One region of the Pantoea sp. SGAir0183 genome, then DNA from elsewhere that is predicted to be linked to it. Evidence: predicted binding sites of a transcription regulator. Region 1 holds the regulator's gene; each other region holds the start of a gene.
The links. Region 1 encodes PurR, which represses purine synthesis genes. Its sites were predicted from a motif close to CANGCAAACGTTTGCNTG; they were not measured.
Positions count from the first base shown of each region.

Region 2: a site for PurR is predicted at 1,677-1,694, ahead of C1N59_RS08020 (NCS2 family permease). Genes of this name have one in related genera too.
Region 3: a site for PurR is predicted at 1,497-1,514, ahead of C1N59_RS01435 (nucleobase:cation symporter-2 family protein). Genes of this name have one in related genera too.
Region 4: a site for PurR is predicted at 1,448-1,465, ahead of C1N59_RS19140 (nucleoside-specific channel-forming protein Tsx). Genes of this name have one in related genera too.

Region 1 covers NZ_CP028053.1:2,455,006-2,459,216, forward strand. The annotation lists gene C1N59_RS11410 (Grx4 family monothiol glutaredoxin) at 33-368, opposite strand; gene C1N59_RS11415 (C40 family peptidase) at 733-1,551, shown strand; gene C1N59_RS11420 (cytochrome bd-I oxidase subunit CydH) at 1,746-1,835, opposite strand; gene purR (HTH-type transcriptional repressor PurR) at 2,118-3,143, shown strand; gene punR (DNA-binding transcriptional activator PunR) at 3,140-4,045, opposite strand; gene punC (purine nucleoside transporter PunC) at 4,154-4,211, shown strand, end outside.
Region 2 covers NZ_CP028053.1:1,715,251-1,719,461, forward strand. The annotation lists gene C1N59_RS08010 (carbohydrate kinase family protein) at 1-847, shown strand, start outside; gene C1N59_RS08015 (response regulator) at 784-1,527, opposite strand; gene C1N59_RS08020 (NCS2 family permease) at 1,965-3,263, shown strand; gene C1N59_RS08025 (hypothetical protein) at 3,661-4,211, shown strand, end outside.
Region 3 covers NZ_CP028053.1:309,992-314,202, reverse strand. The annotation lists gene C1N59_RS01445 (CoA-acylating methylmalonate-semialdehyde dehydrogenase) at 1-915, opposite strand, end outside; gene C1N59_RS01440 (hypothetical protein) at 1,220-1,462, opposite strand; gene C1N59_RS01435 (nucleobase:cation symporter-2 family protein) at 1,575-2,954, shown strand; gene C1N59_RS01430 (AI-2E family transporter) at 3,182-4,211, shown strand, end outside.
Region 4 covers NZ_CP028053.1:4,102,589-4,106,799, forward strand. The annotation lists gene C1N59_RS19130 (response regulator) at 1-74, shown strand, start outside; gene C1N59_RS19135 (sensor histidine kinase) at 71-1,420, shown strand; gene C1N59_RS19140 (nucleoside-specific channel-forming protein Tsx) at 1,695-2,561, shown strand; gene yjdN (VOC family metalloprotein YjdN) at 2,666-3,103, opposite strand; gene C1N59_RS19150 (methyl-accepting chemotaxis protein) at 3,676-4,211, shown strand, end outside.

The DNA of each region.
Region 1 (4,211 bases):
TAAAAAAGGCCGACGAGGTCGGCCTTTTTCAGTTATTCCGCTTCTTTAAACTTCTCAGCGGTTTCTTTGATTAACGGCTGCAACTCGCCGCGCTGGAACATTTCAACAATAATGTCGCAGCCGCCGACCAGTTCGCCATCAACCCATAACTGCGGGAACGTGGGCCAGTTGGCGTATTTTGGCAGCTCTGCGCGAATATCCGGGTTCTGCAGAATATCCACGTAAGCAAAGCGCTCACCACAGGCAGACAACGCCTGGACCGCCTGCGCAGAGAAACCGCAGCTTGGCAGTTTCGGCGAACCTTTCATGTACAGCAGGATCGGGTTTTCTGCGATCTGGCGCTGAATTTTTTCTACAGTACTCATTATTGCCTTCCTTAATTCGTCACTTCGTGTTTCTTTATTGTAGCGACTTCACGCCAGGACTGAAAACGAGATTTTGGCTCGTCTGACGTTAAATCGCCATGTTTGCTAAGTAAGCTGGTCAGGCATCCGCAGGAAACTGTGACAAAGACTATGAATGTATTCATAATTTGCAATGAATTTGCTGTTATAAGAGACTGAAATTCCTGATTTATGCCTGATTTTTATCCAGGCCAGCAATTAATAAAAAAAGGACTTACTCTTTTAAAAAAAACTGGACTAGAATGACTTCGGCGCTGATCGGTGATCAGATTTTTCTTAACTTTGTCAGAGACCTGTTTGATCTGACAGCTTAACCAGTAAACGGACTATGCGTTCAATCATTACGCTTCTTATTCTGGCTTTTGCGCAACTCTTCTTTAACATCGCTGCTGCCTCCCCGCATGCGACGGTTAAGGCCAGCTTGCATAAGGTAGAGAAAAAAAGTGCGCGCGACGATGATCGGCGCAAACGACGCGCGGTTAAAGCCTCATCTAAAAAAAGTCGCGCCTCCGCTGTTCAGAAAGTCAGTAAGACCACGAAAACCAGCAAAACGACCTCTCACACCATCACGCACAAAACACTCGCTAAAACGACTGCCTCGCACAAGACGCTGAGCAAAAAAGTCGCCGCCAATGCCGCCAGCAAAAAACGGTATGGTCATCAACGTGCTGCGAAGGCGTTAACGGCAGACAATACCGAAACCGGCACCATTAAAATGAGTAAAGCGCATCGCCAGCGTTACCAGAAAGCGCGTGAAACGGCGATGGCAAAACTGATGGGGCAACTTGGCAAGCGTTATCAGTGGGGAGGCAAATCGCCCCATACGGGTTTTGATTGCAGTGGCCTCGTATGGTACGCCTACAAAGACGTCGTGAAGTTTAAGATCCCCCGTACCGCTAACGAAATGTACCATCTGCGGGATGCAGCACCGGTCAACCGCGAATCCCTTGAAAAAGGCGATCTGGTTTTCTTCCGCATCAACGGGCGTGGAACCGCAGATCATGTCGGGGTTTACCTGGGCAACGGTAAATTCATTCAGTCACCGCGTACCGGTAAAGATATTCAAATCAGTGCGTTGAGCGAAGATTACTGGCAGCGCCATTATATTGGTGCGCGTCGCGTTATGACGCCAAAGACCGTTCGCTAAACGTCCTTCATACAAAAAAGCCGGGAAAGGCAGCTTCCCGGCTTTTTTATTGCCCATATCGCCCCGATTGTGCAGCGGGGTGTTCCGGGCGAAAATGCCGCACTTGCCGGTGATACGGTCTGACAGACAGGACGTATCACCGGCAAGGCTGGACGCGCAGTCAGCCAGTATAGCGTCGCTGCAAACGAATGCGGCTAGTGCAGAATAGCGGTGAAGCTAAACGCGATGATCATCAACAGTGCGGCTGCCGTCGTCATTAATGACAGTTTTAAATCGGTACTCATCCCCTCTCCTTTAACCCTGACGTTTGTAAGGTGATAGCATTTTCACATACGCGTGGGTAAAAATCTCGTTTTATCCGCACAGCCTTGTTAGAATCCCCCCTTTGTTGCGCAACAGCGCGCAATATCGGTTGCGTCCGCGCCCTTTTCAGACGTTATTTCCTGCCCTGATGACTCAATACCGGACAGAAAAGCGATGTTTTTCGCAGAAATAACCGTCCGCTGACGCAAACGTTTAACAATATGCTTATCAATAATTTAGATAGGCCCGGGAGTTCGATTTACATGGCAACAATTAAAGATGTGGCGAAGCGTGCGGGCGTGTCCACCACGACCGTCTCACACGTCATCAATAAAACGCGCTTTGTCGCAGAAAATACCTGCGAAGCGGTGTGGGAAGCGATTCGGGAACTGCATTATTCTCCCAGCGCAGTCGCGCGTAGCCTGAAGGTGAATCACACCAAAACGCTGGGCCTGCTCGCCACGTCCAGTGAAGCGCCCTACTTTGCTGAAATTATCGAAGCCATTGAGAATCACTGCTTCGATAAAGGCTATACCCTGATTCTGGGCAACGCACATAATGACCTGCAAAAACAGCGCGCCTATCTGTCGATGATGGCGCAAAAGCGCGTTGACGGGCTTCTGGTGATGTGTTCAGAGTATCCGGATGATCTGCTGCAAATGCTGGAAGCGAACCGCAATATTCCGATGGTGGTGATGGACTGGGGCGAATCCCGTGCCGACTTTACCGATACCGTACTGGACAATGCTTTTCAGGGCGGTTATCTGGCGGGACGTTATTTGATTGAGCGTGGTCATCGCGATATTGGTGCCATTCCCGGCCAGATGGAGCGTAACACGGGAGGCGGTCGCCATGCCGGTTTCCTTAAGGCGCTGGAAGAAGCGGGTATTCAGCCACGTGCCGAATGGATTGTGCAGGGTGACTTTGAACCCGAATCTGGCTATCAGGCCATGCAGCAGATTCTGTCACAGAAGCAGCGCCCAAGCGCCGTATTCTGTGGGGGCGACATCATGGCGATGGGCGCAATCTGCGCGGCCGACGAAATGGGCCTGCGCGTGCCGCAGGATATCTCCGTCATTGGTTACGACAATGTGCGCAATGCGCGCTATTTCACTCCGGCACTGACCACGGTGCATCAACCTAAAGCCCAGTTGGGTGAGAAAGCGCTGGAGATGTTGTTAGATCGCATTACCAGTAAGCGGGAAGAGTCGCAGACGATTGAAGTCCACCCGACGCTTATTGAGCGACGCTCGGTGGGCTATGGTCCTTATCGCGATTACCGCCGTTAATCCTCGCTCAACCACTCCTGATTTAGCGTTTGCGCATCGCCCAGGTACTGGAGTAACCACCCCAGCGCCGGTGATGCGCGATCTTCCGCCCAGCTGACGCAGCAGGGACTTTCCGGAAACGCCTGTGGTAAGTTCAGCTCTGCCATCTCGCCGCTGTCCAGTAAGGGCCGCGCTAAATGGCCGGGTATCATCGCGACACACAAGCCGGCGCGCACGCAGTCCAGACCGGTTTGCCAGTCCGGGACCACCAGCCGGCGTTGGTTATCCAGCGCCCAGGTCATACGACGCGGTAACGCGCGTGACGTATCTTCCAGCACCAGAGAAGGCCAGTAGCGCAACGCCTCATCATCCAGCGTAGCAACCTGCGTCAGAGGATGCTGATGCGCCACCACGCAACGCCAGTTCAGGGTGCCCATATCGCGAAAGGCGAAACGCCCCCCCACCGGAATCGCCTGTGTCGCACCTATCGCCACATCCACTCGCCCGTCTGCCAGCGCATCCCAGACGCCGTTAAAGACCTCATAGCTGATGTGCAACTCCATGTCGGGAAAATGACGGTAAAAATCCCTGACAAACTGCCGGGTCCGCTGCGGTTTGACGATGCAGTCGACGGCAATACCAATCTGACCGCGCCAGCCGTTGGCGAGCTGTTGACACTGACGTCGTGTGGCATCCATTTTTTTGATAACGCTGCGCCCTTCCCGCACGAAATGCTCGCCCGCCGGCGTGAGAATCACCTCCCGGTGCTGGCGTTCAAACAGCGGCACAGCCAGCCAGGTTTCCAGCTGGCGAACGGTATAGCTGATGGCAGAAGGCACACGGTGCAGTTCCTGGGCGGCCGCGCTAAAGCTGCCACCGCGTGCGACCGCATCCACCACTTCCAGCGCATATTCAGACCACATAATTTGCCTTCAAAATTTTTAACAGCAACAGGCAAATTTTACCGTTTCACAGCGTGAAGTACAGCTTTTACACTGCCCCGCGTTTATTCTGCAACTGATGAGAACCCGATGTCCGCTTCAAAAGGCTTTATTCCCTATCTTGCCGTGCTCAGTATGCTGGGCTTTC
Region 2 (4,211 bases), 740 kb from region 1:
CGCCGATGGCGATTTTCTGCTGGCTATGATGAAAGCGGCGCAGATTGACTACCGGTTAGTGCAGCGCACCGACGACAAGCCTACAGCGATGACCCAGGTGATGACGACCCCGGACGGACAACGGACTTTTTTCTTTTCACCCGGCGCCAACAGCTTACTGGACAGAACGCACTTCGCCGCCGTCGATGACGCACAGCGCATCTTTCATCTGGGGTATTTGCTGCTGCTGGAAACGCTGGATAGCGTGGACAGCGAATTTGGTACCCGCAGCGCCCGGTTGCTGGCACACATGCAGCAGCGGGGCTATTTCACGTCCCTGGATCTGGCTTCCCGCGCGGGCGATTACCGCCCTCAGGTGCTGCCCGCCTTACGCTGGCTGGATTATCTGGTGATTAATGAACTGGAAGCGCAGGCGTTGTCAGGCGTGCTGTTACGTGATGGCCGCGGCATTCAGCCGCCTGCCGCTTTTGCCCGTGCCGCGCAGTGGCTGGCGGAGCAGGGCGTGCGTCAGCGTGTTGTCGTCCATGCGCCCGAGGGCGCATGGGGACGTGAAGCGGACGGCGAAGGTGTCTGGCAGCCCGCCTGGCAACTGGCACCCGACGCTATTGTGGGCAGCGTCGGAGCGGGTGATGCGTTTTGTGCGGGCGTGTTGTTTGCCAGCCATGAAGGCGAGGATATGGTCTCGACGCTGAAACTGGCCCATACCTGCGCCTGTTTTAATCTGCGTGCCGCCAATGCGACAGACGGCATTCGCCCCTTGCGCGACATGCGTGAATGGATGGCTCAGGCGGTTTGTGTGGAAAGTCCCAGCCCTTCAGGTTTGACCACATCGGCAGAAAAAACATAGCCCAGCCCGCGGATAGTGCGGATCAGGCCGGGCTGATGCGGATTGGCTTCAATTTTACGGCGTAACCGCATGATCAGCACATCGATCGTGCGGTCAAAGACATCCATCGTCTCGCTGTGGGTCAGTTCTAATAACTGATCGCGTGTCAGGACCTTACGTGCATGCCGTACCATGGCGCGTAACAAAGTATATTCCCCCTGCGTCAGGGGAACCGTTTCGCGTTGAGGATTGAGTAACTGGCAGCGCGCTTCATCAAGCACCCAGCCATTGAAGCGCCAGCCTGACTGCGCGTCATCACTGGTTGCGGCACGTCCGCTGCGTCTGAGGGCGGCGCGTGCGCGGGCCACGACCACGCGGGGATTGAACGGTTTAGCAATATAGTCGTCCGCGCCCATCTCCAGACCCACGACCATCTCCGATTCCGATCCCATGCCGGTCAGCATGATTACGAGGATATCAGGCCGTTGACGCTGCAACTGCTGGAGCACCAGCAATCCATTGGTATCAGGCAACATCATATCTAACATTACCAGCGCGATGTCCGGGTGAGCACTGACCATCGCCAGCGCCTCTTTACCCTGATGACAGCGATAAACCCGTAAAGCATGTTCACTGAGCGCGTCCTGCAACAGATCGCAGACCGCAGAATCATCATCCACCACCAGAACTGCTGGCTTCATTGTGTGACCTCAATGTTACTAAAGAGTTAATTTCGAGTTTACACATTCCCCTTTTGCCTGCAGGTTAATGCGGCTGAAACGTGACCAGCGTCGCCTCACAAAGTGTTGAAGCGTGCGTCAGCACCCTTTTTTTGCCTTTTCGGCATTGAAAGGAAAACGTTTGCGCATTTAGGGGGCAATGCACCATAATCGCGCCCTGATTCGGTTCAGAATTCTCTTAAGGCTCGTTTGCGCTTATCCAGGTAATCGATTGCGTGTCGGACTGGCACAGCAATTGCTTAAGCCTTAGCAATTGCTCACATGACAAAGGAAAGCAACCCCGGTTTTTAGCAGGCCTGCAACGGCGCGGGCCAGCCGTCGGCATTACCACAAACAGCATGATAATAACTTTGGCAAGAGAGCACGTACCTGAGTGACGTCTCTATCATCGAGAGATAATGATGTTAGAAAAACTATTTAAATTAAAAGCGCACAACACAACGGTTCGCACCGAAATCATCGCCGGGATCACGACCTTTCTGGCAATGGCTTATATCCTGTTCGTTAACCCCAGTATTTTAGGGGCGACCGGCATGGACAAAGGTGCGGTCTTCGTCGCGACCTGTCTGGCGGCGGCAATTGGTTCTGTGTTGATGGGACTGATTGCCAACTATCCTATCGCCCTGGCACCGGGAATGGGCCTGAATGCGTTCTTCACGTATACCGTTGTGCTGCACATGGGCTACACCTGGCAGATTGCGCTGGGCGCGGTATTCCTGTCTGCGGTTATCTTCTTTGCGTTATCAATCTTTAAAATTCGCGAATGGATTATCAAAAGCATTCCGTTGCCGTTGCGTGCGGGGATTGCCGCCGGTATTGGTCTGTTCCTGGCGATTATCGCGCTGGAAGGGGCGGGAATCGTCGTCGACAATCCGGCCACGCTGGTAGGAATTGGTGATTTGACCAAGCCTGGACCACTGCTGGCGATGTTAGGTTTTATCATCATCGTCGTGCTGGAGGCGCGCCGTGTGACGGGCGCGGTTTTGATTGGCATTCTGATCATTACCTTTATCTCCATGGGAATTGGCCTGACGCCGTTTGGCGGCGTATTTTCTGCCCCGCCGTCCATCGCCCCGACGTTTATGCATCTGGATATCGCGGGTGCGTTTAACGTGGGTCTGATTAGCGTGATTTTTGCGTTCCTGTTTGTCGACGTGTTTGATAACACGGGAACGCTGCTGGGCGTGACCAAACGTGCCGGACTGGCTGACGAAGAGGGCAACGTGCCTAAAATGGGGCGCGCGCTTGTGGCGGACAGTGCGGCGGCGCTGTTTGGTTCTCTGCTAGGAACGTCCACGACCACCAGCTATGTCGAATCGGCTGCAGGCGTCAGCGCCGGTGGCCGTACCGGATTAACGGCTGTGGTGGTGGCGGTGCTGTTTTTACTGGCGCTGTTCTTTTCACCCCTGGCTTCCAGCGTGCCGGTTTACGCCACGGCACCCGCACTGCTCTTTGTGGCTGTGTTGATGACCTCAGGCCTGGCCGAGATCGACTGGAAAGACATTACTACTGCGGCTCCTGTTACGGTGACGGCCCTGACCATGCCATTAACGTATTCCATTGCAAACGGTATCGCTTTCGGCTTTATCACCTGGACCGTGGTGAAACTGCTGAGTGGACGGACGAAAGAAATTAATGCGGCGCTGATTATTCTTTCCCTGCTGTTTGTCATTAAGCTCGGCTGGTTGAGTGCATAATTAACTTCACCGTTACAGCATAGTTAATATGCTGTAACGGTTTTAGCGTTATATTTCGCGTCGATGCACCACCATGCTGATTCAGCTTTTTTCAATCGTTGTGCATTCTCTTCCAAAATGAATATGAACTGCCTTTTCTTCACGCCTTTCACCTCTTACTCTCCGACAACACCTTCTGAATAAGGCGGCACGCTGGTTTTATTTTGCGTTCTTATTCAATCAGGTAATGTTTATTGTGCGGGACTTTGCTTCAATAACGTCGAAGCAGGTCGTGAATAACGTTAACGGATGCATGTAATCCGCCTGTCAGGGACTGATAATGGGCAACCTTTGTATAAAACGGGATCGCGGAAAGCCAAACGTAATCGACCGTCATTGCGGGACGGGAGGCAAAACAATGGAAAATTTTGAAAAGCGCTTTGAGCGACTGGAGCAAGACAGCCATCAGATGAAAATTGATCTGGCGCTGTTCAGTGGGCGCGCGACGGCATTTGCGACGAAAACCGATCTTGAAATACTGCGCTCAGAGCAAACGCTGTTTCACGTTGAAATGCTTCAGCGATTCACTGGCCTGGAAGAAAATGTAGAACACGTCGCGAGTCAGTTTGCCGGTATTGAGAACAGGCAGGATCGTATTGACAGCAAACTTTTTGAAATCAATAAGGTATTAGTCGACGTTACTAACCGGTTTAACAGCATTGACGCCACCTTCTCGGTTGTCATAGCGAAATTTGATGATACTGACAGCCGATTTGATGGGACAGATAAGCGGCTGGACGGACTTGGCTGTCGGTTCGAGGGTGTGGACAAGCGGTTCGACGGACTTGACTGTCGACTTGATGGCGTGGATAAGCGGTTCGACGGACTCGACTGTCGGCTTGATGGCGTGGATAAGCGGTTCGACGGACTCGACTGTCGGCTCGATAGCGTGGACAAGCGGCTGGACGG
Region 3 (4,211 bases), 2.1 Mb from region 1:
CAGCGGTGTCAGGCGCGAAATGAGCTTATCGGCGGTATCGTTGCCCACTGCAACGACAACCGGCAGCGCCATGCAACGCTCGCCCGCCGAGCCAAACGCACCGCCCATAATCGCGTTTACCGTGGCGTCCAAATCGGCGTCTGGCATAACGATGGCGTGATTTTTTGCCGCGCCAAAAGCCTGAACGCGCTTACCGTGCGCACTGGCCGTTTTGTAAATATGCTCGGCCACACCGGATGAGCCAACGAAGCTGACGGCGGCAATACGCGGATCTTTATAAAGCTGTTCTGCATTGTCATTGGAACTGTGCACGACATTAAACACGCCATCCGGCAGGCCCGCCTCCTTCAACAGCTCGGCCATGCGCACCGACGCTGACGGATCCAGCGCAGGCGGCTTGAGAATAAAGGTGTTACCGCAGGCCAACGCAATCGGGAACATCCACAACGGCACCATTGCCGGAAAGTTGAAGGGCGTAATCCCTGCCACGACGCCCACCGGCTGCATCAGCGAGTAACTGTCTACGCCACCGCCTACATTCGGGGAATACTCGCCTTTAAGCAGGTGCGGAATACCACAGGCAAATTCGATGACTTCGATACCGCGCGTCAGCTCACCCAGCGCATCTGACCAGACTTTGCCATGCTCAGACACAATCAGCGCCGCCAGTTCATCGCGGTGCTGCTCCATCAGAGCTTTAAAATTGAACATGATGCGTGCGCGGCGCAGCGGGGAGGTTTTTGACCAGGCAGGAAAGGCCGCATGTGCCACATCAATCGCCTGAGCCACTTCATCTGCGCTGCTTTGCGTGAGCTCACGGATAACCTTGCCGGTTGCCGGATCGAACACAGGAATGGTTTCGTTGCTGGCGCTGAATGTGGTTTGACCGCCAATAAAGTTTCCTACGATAGTCATGATGTTGCCTCTTTGGTATGTACGGTTCCAGCGGGCAGAGCACAGAAGTGGCATGCTGGCTGGGCAGGAAAAGCCAAAAGCATGCTGGAAAACTATTACAATGGAATAAATTTTTCAAATAGATATTTTTGGAAAATTACTTTTTAGCGGCACAGATCGCATTTCTCTTTTCATAAAGGATTGACGTCTTCGCGGCGGCCATTCTGGCTCGTCATCGCTGACGGTGTAATCGGGGTCCCATGACATTGTCGCTTCAGGGCGGTTTAACGCCTTTGCGGGATGAAAGGTTTTCGGCCTGACGGCATTAAGCAGCCCGGATATGTTTCATCAATTTTAAATATGAAATATACATTTTCTTTTTGCTGAGAGTCGGCCAGAAAAATGGCTGCTGGCCATGAGGACAGTTGTCTGGTGAAAAAACATCACTACGCACTAACACAGTGCAAAAAAGGGCGTTAATCGTCATTTTATGAACCAATAATTTCTTCACTGCCCCATCAGGAATCATGTGTTTCACTTTTCCCGGGCGAGCGACGCGCTTCATCACAACATTATCGCTATGATTTTAAAGGCATTGATAGCAGTGAAACGTTTATCAGATAAACCTGGCCTGCTTTATGCAACATCCGGTGACTTCCCCGCACTGAGATGAGATAACCGTGTCTGACGAAAAAAACAGTGGCTTACTGTACGGCCTTGATCAGCGAATTCCGCCTGTGCAGGCTTTTTTTAGCGCATCGCAGCATGTACTGGCAGGTCTGGTCGGGATTATCACGCCGCCTTTGCTGATTGGCACCGCGCTTGGTCTGGAAGCCTGGCTTCCGTATTTAATTAGTATGTCGCTCCTTGCTTCGGGCATCGGCACCTTTCTGCAGTCAAATCGCGTGTGGGGCGTGGGCGCGGGCATGATATGCATGCAGGGCACCAGCTTTGCTTTTCTCGGCGTCGCCATTTCAGGTGGCCTGTGGGTCAAAGCCCAGGGCGGCAGCCCTGAGGACATTATGGCGATGCTGTTTGGCGTCAACGCCGTGGCCGCGCTGGTTCCGGTTATCGTCAGCCGCTTTATTGATACCTTAAAACGGGTCTTTACGCCGGTCGTGACGGGAAGCGTGATTGCGTTAATCGGTATCAGCCTGATTAAGGTCAGCGTGATTAACTGGTGCGGCGGTCAGAATGCACAGGATTTTGCCAGCCTTAGCAACCTCGCCCTGGGGGCGTTGACGCTTGGCGTGATCGTGCTGCTGAGCTGTTCGGGGAACCGCTGGCTGCGTCTGTCATCCATCGTGGTCGGCATTCTCACCGGCTGCATCGCGGCGGCACTGAGCGGCAAATTTCAGGTGCATGGTTTGGGGGACAGCCTGTTTCGCCTGCCCGCGCTGTTTCCGTTTGGCTTTCACTTCAACAGCAGCCTTTTTGTGCCTGTGGTGCTGGTTTCACTGGTCTGCATCATTGAGGCGGTAGGCGATCTTACCGCAAACCACCTGATCTCCGGTAAGTCGATTACGGATAAAGCGTTCAGTGCGCGCCTGAAAGGCGGCATTCTGGCTGACGGACTGAGTTGTATGATTGCCGCCATGGTGAGTGCCTTTCCAAATACCACCTTTGCGCAAAACAACGGCGTCATACAGATGACCGGTGTGGCAAGCCGTTTTGTTGGCCGCTATATCGGTGTGATGCTGATTTTACTGGCTCTGTTTCCGCCGTTTAGCGAAGCGTTGCGTCAGATTCCCACGCCCGTCCTGGGTGGCGCGACCATGGTGATGTTTGGCTGCGTGGTAACGGCCGGCATTCGTATTCTCAGCCAGACCGCGCTGACGCGCAGAGAGATGCTGATTGTCGGCCTGGCCTTCAGCTTCGGCTTAGGGATTGAGTCCGTGCCTGCTGCCCTTTCCCATCTGCCGCCCCTGTTTGCGAACCTGTTTGGTTCAGCCGCCACCAGCGGCGGGATTGTTGCCATCGTGCTGAATATTCTGATTCCCGGCGGGCAGGAGCCGGTGCCACAGGACGCCACGAAAGAGGAATCTGCGCCCTCAGTGTAAGGCGGCGGCAGGCGGCCGCCTGCGTCGTTTCATTGCGGCGGCATCGCTGTTGACAGCATATCGCCGTGACAGTCGCCATTGTCCGCCGCGCCATCAGGACGCTTAACACCCTTTCGCGTCCTGTTTCCCTCACCGTCTCGCCTCGCTTACCCTTTTCCTCAACGAATCCGCTTCTGATTTTTCCTTCAACTACACTTCAATCAGTTATTTATGCGTAGAGAGAACGAATGAACGGGTTGCAGCAGGAAAGAATTGGACAAAATATCTTAATCAAACTGGCGATGTTAGTGATTATCCTTGCCGGGATAAGAGCCGCTTCCGATATTCTGGTGCCGTTACTCTTGGCGGCGTTTTTTGCCATTGTGTTGAATCCCTTAGTCACGATACTGATGCGGCGCGGACTGCGGCGCGGGATGGCGATTACGCTGGTGATCACGGTCATTTTTGTTGTGATTTTGCTGCTGGGGGCCGTACTGGCCAGCTCCATAAGTGAGTTTTACGATCTCTATCCTCAACTGCGCACCATCATGGAAAAGAAAATGCTGGTCGTTCAGCATCTGGCGGCCAGCATTCATCTGAATGTCTCTACCGATGCGCTGGTTCAGCGCTTCGATCCCAACACATTGATGAATCTGGCCAGCGTGGCGCTGAGTGGTTTTTCCGGCGCAATGACCAATACTGTCCTGTTGATCCTTACCGTCGTCTTTATGCTGTTTGAAGTGCACCACCTGCCTTACAAAATGCGCAACTCGTTTGTGAACCCCAAAATTCGTATTGCGGGTTTACACAAAGCGCTTAAAGGCGTGACGCATTACCTGGCATTAAAAACGCTGATCAGCCTGATTACCGGTATCTCGGTCTGGCTGACGCTGTACCTGCTGGATGTGAAATTTGCATTACTGTGGGGCGTGGTAGCCTTTATCCTGAATTTTATTCCCAATATCGGGCCGATTATCGCCGGTATTCCCCCTTTCCTGCAGGCACTGTTGCTGAACAGTGTGTTTGACGCGGCGATGGTGGCGGCGCTGTTTACCGCCATTCATATGGTGTTTGGCAATATGTTAGAGCCGCGCATCATGGGGCGCGGACTGGGATTGTCGACACTGGTGGTCTTTCTGTCCTTGATCTTCTGGGGCTGGCTGTTGGGTCCGGTCGGTATGCTGCTCTCCGTACCGCTGACCAGCATTACAAAAATTTTGATGGAAACCACGCCAGGTGGAAGCCGGCTGGCAATCATGCTGGGCACCGGACGCCCTA
Region 4 (4,211 bases), 1.6 Mb from region 1:
GGATGCGGCGCAAGCTGGATAATGATGTGATTCGCAACGTGCGTGGGCTGGGCTGGCGAGTACCGGCAATATGAAAATCTTTATGCGTTCATTACGAAATAAATTACTCAGTACCCTGCTGTTGATTCATTTACTGATGATTGGCGGTGTCGCCTGGTATTTTTTTAACTGCTACGGCGAAATGGTTGGCGTCATTAAGGACGAACAGCTCGCCAAGCTGGCCGATGCGTGGTCCGTTAACCGTGAAATCCCCCCGTTGATGCCGGTGATTGCGCCTGCGCATAAGATCAAAAGTGCCTTTGTCATTCAACTGTGGGATGCGCAGGGCCGGTTACGATCCAGCTCATGGCCAGAGCTGCATGCGCCCTTACAGCCGGAAAATGGCTACAAAGACGTGCAGATCGGTGACTGCCGCGACTGTGAATGGCGCATTTACACCCGTTCCGGTCAGCCAGGCAGTGAGATTAAAACCATTCAGGTCATGCTGAACCTGAGCTACATGAAAGAGATGATGGTGCGACGGGCGCTGTCGGCGATTATTCCGCTGATTTTGATGATGCCGCTGTCGCTGCTGGTCATCTGGCTGGTCGTGCGCAAGATCACCCGGGATTTGCGCGTTGCCTCGCGAGAAATCGCCGCCCAGGATGCGCACCATCCCCACAGCGTATCGCCGGAACGGCTGCCCGACGAAATTCAGCCCCTGGTTGAGGCCTACAACTCCTTACTGGATAAACTGCGTGCCGCCTGGTCTTCACAACGTCAGTTTATGGAAGATGCCGCTCATGAACTGCGGACGCCAGTCACCGCCGTCACGCTGCAACTGGAAAATCTGCGTCAGCACATTCAACCCGGCGAGGCCAGCCGTCAGTTCGCTCAACTGGAATCAGGTGTGACCCGCACGCGCCATCTGGTCACTCAACTGCTGAATATGTCGCGCTGGGAAGATCAGTCAGTCGTCGCGCACCTCGAAAATATCGATCTGGAAGATGTGCTGAAAGAGAGTATTGAACAGCTCATGGTTGTGGCGGATAAACGCGGTATCGACATTGGCTTTAGCGGCACCACGCACTATCGACTGCAGGCCGGGCGTTCCGAACTTCGCAGCCTGTTTGATAATCTGATTGGCAACGCGATGTTACATACGCCTGAAGGCAGCATGGTCGATGTGCTGCTGCATCGTGTGGCGGGACAAACCGTTGTCGACATCGTTGATAACGGTCCGGGTGTACCGGAATCCTTTCTTGAACGCGCATTCGATCGCTTTGCCCGTTCACCCGACGTTAAAGCGCAGGGCAGCGGTTTAGGTCTGTCTATCGTGCGCAGCATCGCCCAGAAACACCATATCGACGTTGCCCTTGCCAACTGTCGGGACGCACAAGGCCTGCGCTGCGGTTTTCAGGTGCGCGTTACCTTTCCCTGATTCCTGCCGATCGATTCGGAACCCGACAACGTAAACGGTTGCCTGGTTCCGTTCGCCACAACCCTATATTGTGACAATCATCACAATTATGATGAATTGTTATGCAACACATTTTGACAAATGTGATCAAAAGCTATTTTCTATCTCTCTGTTACAGGCACGCTACGCTAACTAAAACAGGCGGCCTGAGTACATTACTGCCCAACCTTTGGGATTGATTTCCAAACAGCACGCAAACGATTGTCTTGCGTATGAAAACCAGTGGTCAAATATAATGAAATTTAAAACGTTAGTTGCAGGTGCCCTGCTGGCAGGCTCCCTGAACGGTGCAGTGCAGGCTGCAGAAAACGATCCCCAGTACCTTTCCGACTGGTGGCATCAGAGCGTCAACGTGGTGGGCAGTTACCACACCCGCTTCGGGCCCCAGTTCAATAACGATGTCTATCTTGAATACGAAGCGTTCGCCAAAAAAGACTGGTTTGATTTTTACGGCTACGTTGACCTGCCAAACTTCTTTGGCGTAGGTAACAACAACGCCAACGGTATTTTCGACCACGGTTCACCGCTGTTCATGGAAATCGAACCGCGTTTCTCTATTGATAAACTGACCGGCACCAGCCTGGCTTTCGGTCCGTTTAAAGAGTGGTATTTTGCCAACAACTATATCTACGATATGGGCCGTAACAGCGCAAACCGCCAGAACACCTGGTACATGGGCCTGGGCACCGACATCGATACGCACAGCGATATCGGTCTGTCACTGAACGTCTATGCCAAGTACCAGTGGGAAAACTACGGTGCTGCAAACGAAGACAGCTGGGACGGCTATCGCTTTAAGGTGAAGTATTTCGTGCCAATCACCACACTGTGGGGTGGTAACCTGGGCTATGTAGGCTTTACCAACTTCGACTGGGGCTCAGACTTGCGTGATAAGACCGGGCCGATCCGTACCAGTAATTCCATCGCCTCCAGTCATATCCTGTCACTGGGCTACGAGCACTGGCACTTCTCTGCTGTGGCGCGTTACTTCCATAACGGCGGTCAGTGGGGAGACGGTCAGGAGTTAGGTTTTGGCAGCAGCGCGTCTGAAATTAAATCAACGGGCTGGGGTTACTATCTGGTGGCTGGCTATAACTTCTGATCAGTTTGTTGCAAGACAGGCACGGTAATTGACGGCGGCCTTCCCCCTGGGAAGGCCGCTGTTGTATGCGCCATCCAACGCCGTTGAACGGCATCACCGACAAATTACTCGTCTGATTTAACAACGTTAATGCGCCACGGAATATTGAATTTATCAATAAACATGGCGAAGCCATCAGACCAGAAAGTTTTTTGCCACGGTGTGGTGACTTTCCCGCCTGCCGACAGCTTTTCAAACCAGGCTTTACCCTGTTCTGCATCCGTGGTCGCCAGACTGACGGCATAGCCTGCGTGCTCTGACGCCGGTGGCTGGTCAGGATTGCCGTCACTCATCATCAGTTCGCCCTGCCCGATACGCAGATGCGCATGCATAATTTTTTCAGGTGGCAACGGGGGTGCAGACTGGTCGCCAATCTGTTCACCCTGCTCCGGCATATCACCAAACGTCATTTTTTGCAGCAGCTGTCCACCTGTTGCCTGCAAATAGAATTCCATCGCCTCTTCACAGCGACCATAGAGAAACAAATAAGGACATACTTGCATTATTACCTCGATACAGGTGAGTAGAAACTTCCTTATAAAGAAGTAATAAGTGTAGACGACAGCGCAGAGAAGAGGATTCATAACGGCGCAAAGAATCTCCTTTCAGAGGATTTACCCAATCGCCTGAGACGTCGCCCCCGTTTTTTTTCAATTAAATCAATGCCTGGTACGCTAATAATGTTTTACGTGTTAATAACCATATTATCTCACAGGCAATAGTCACTTTTATTTACTACTGCAAGGATTATAATTAACCCTTAAATTACAATGCCTTAAAATAAATAATAAATGAACTGTTCAGACAAATGCTGACAACCGCACTTTCCTGCTTTGCACTTCCTCGTTGACTCAACCTATTACTGGACCTGAAAACCATGCCACCGGCGTTAAAGCATGAAATAACCGAAGCGGCAAGCGAAATGTCAACCTGATAATAGTGAATCAGTTGGTTCATTATTTCGCTTATGTTTTATGCACTTAATTCTGTGCTTATTTCGGTGCGTTCCAGCTAAATATTTAGCCCCAGGATGCCGATATATCTTGTCCATAATCCCCCAGTTCAGGACTGTGTTATGTCGTTAAAAAAATCATCACTGTTGGTGTTGTCTTTTCTGTTAATTCTTTTTCTTATCAGTATTTCCGTCAGCATCTGGTTACTGGCCCGCAGCAACGCGTCACTTAATGCCGTGAATAAAGAAATTCGTGTGGTGCTGTCGGTGATTGACCCCATCAACCACAGTCGTACCTTACGCGTCCGTCTGATGGAGTACATGAAAGAGACGGAGAATGGTGGCCCGCAGGGCGCCGCTTCACTGGACAGCGTAAAAAGCGTTGCCGCTAAAGCCGATGCCGCTTTCCAGGCTTATCTGAACGCGCCACGTATTCCGGGAGAAGAAGCGGAAGCAGAACGCTATCGTCAGGCTTACCTGGCCTACCGCGATCAGGGCATTCAGCCTTTAATCGCAGCGGCCGAGGCCGGGGACCAGCAGCGCTTTAAAAACCAGATCGCAAACGTCGTGCGCCTGGATCGCCAGTATGAAATTGTCCTGGACAAGGTGCTGGCACAACATGAAGCCTTTGCGAAGAAGCTCAATACGGATGCCCAGAG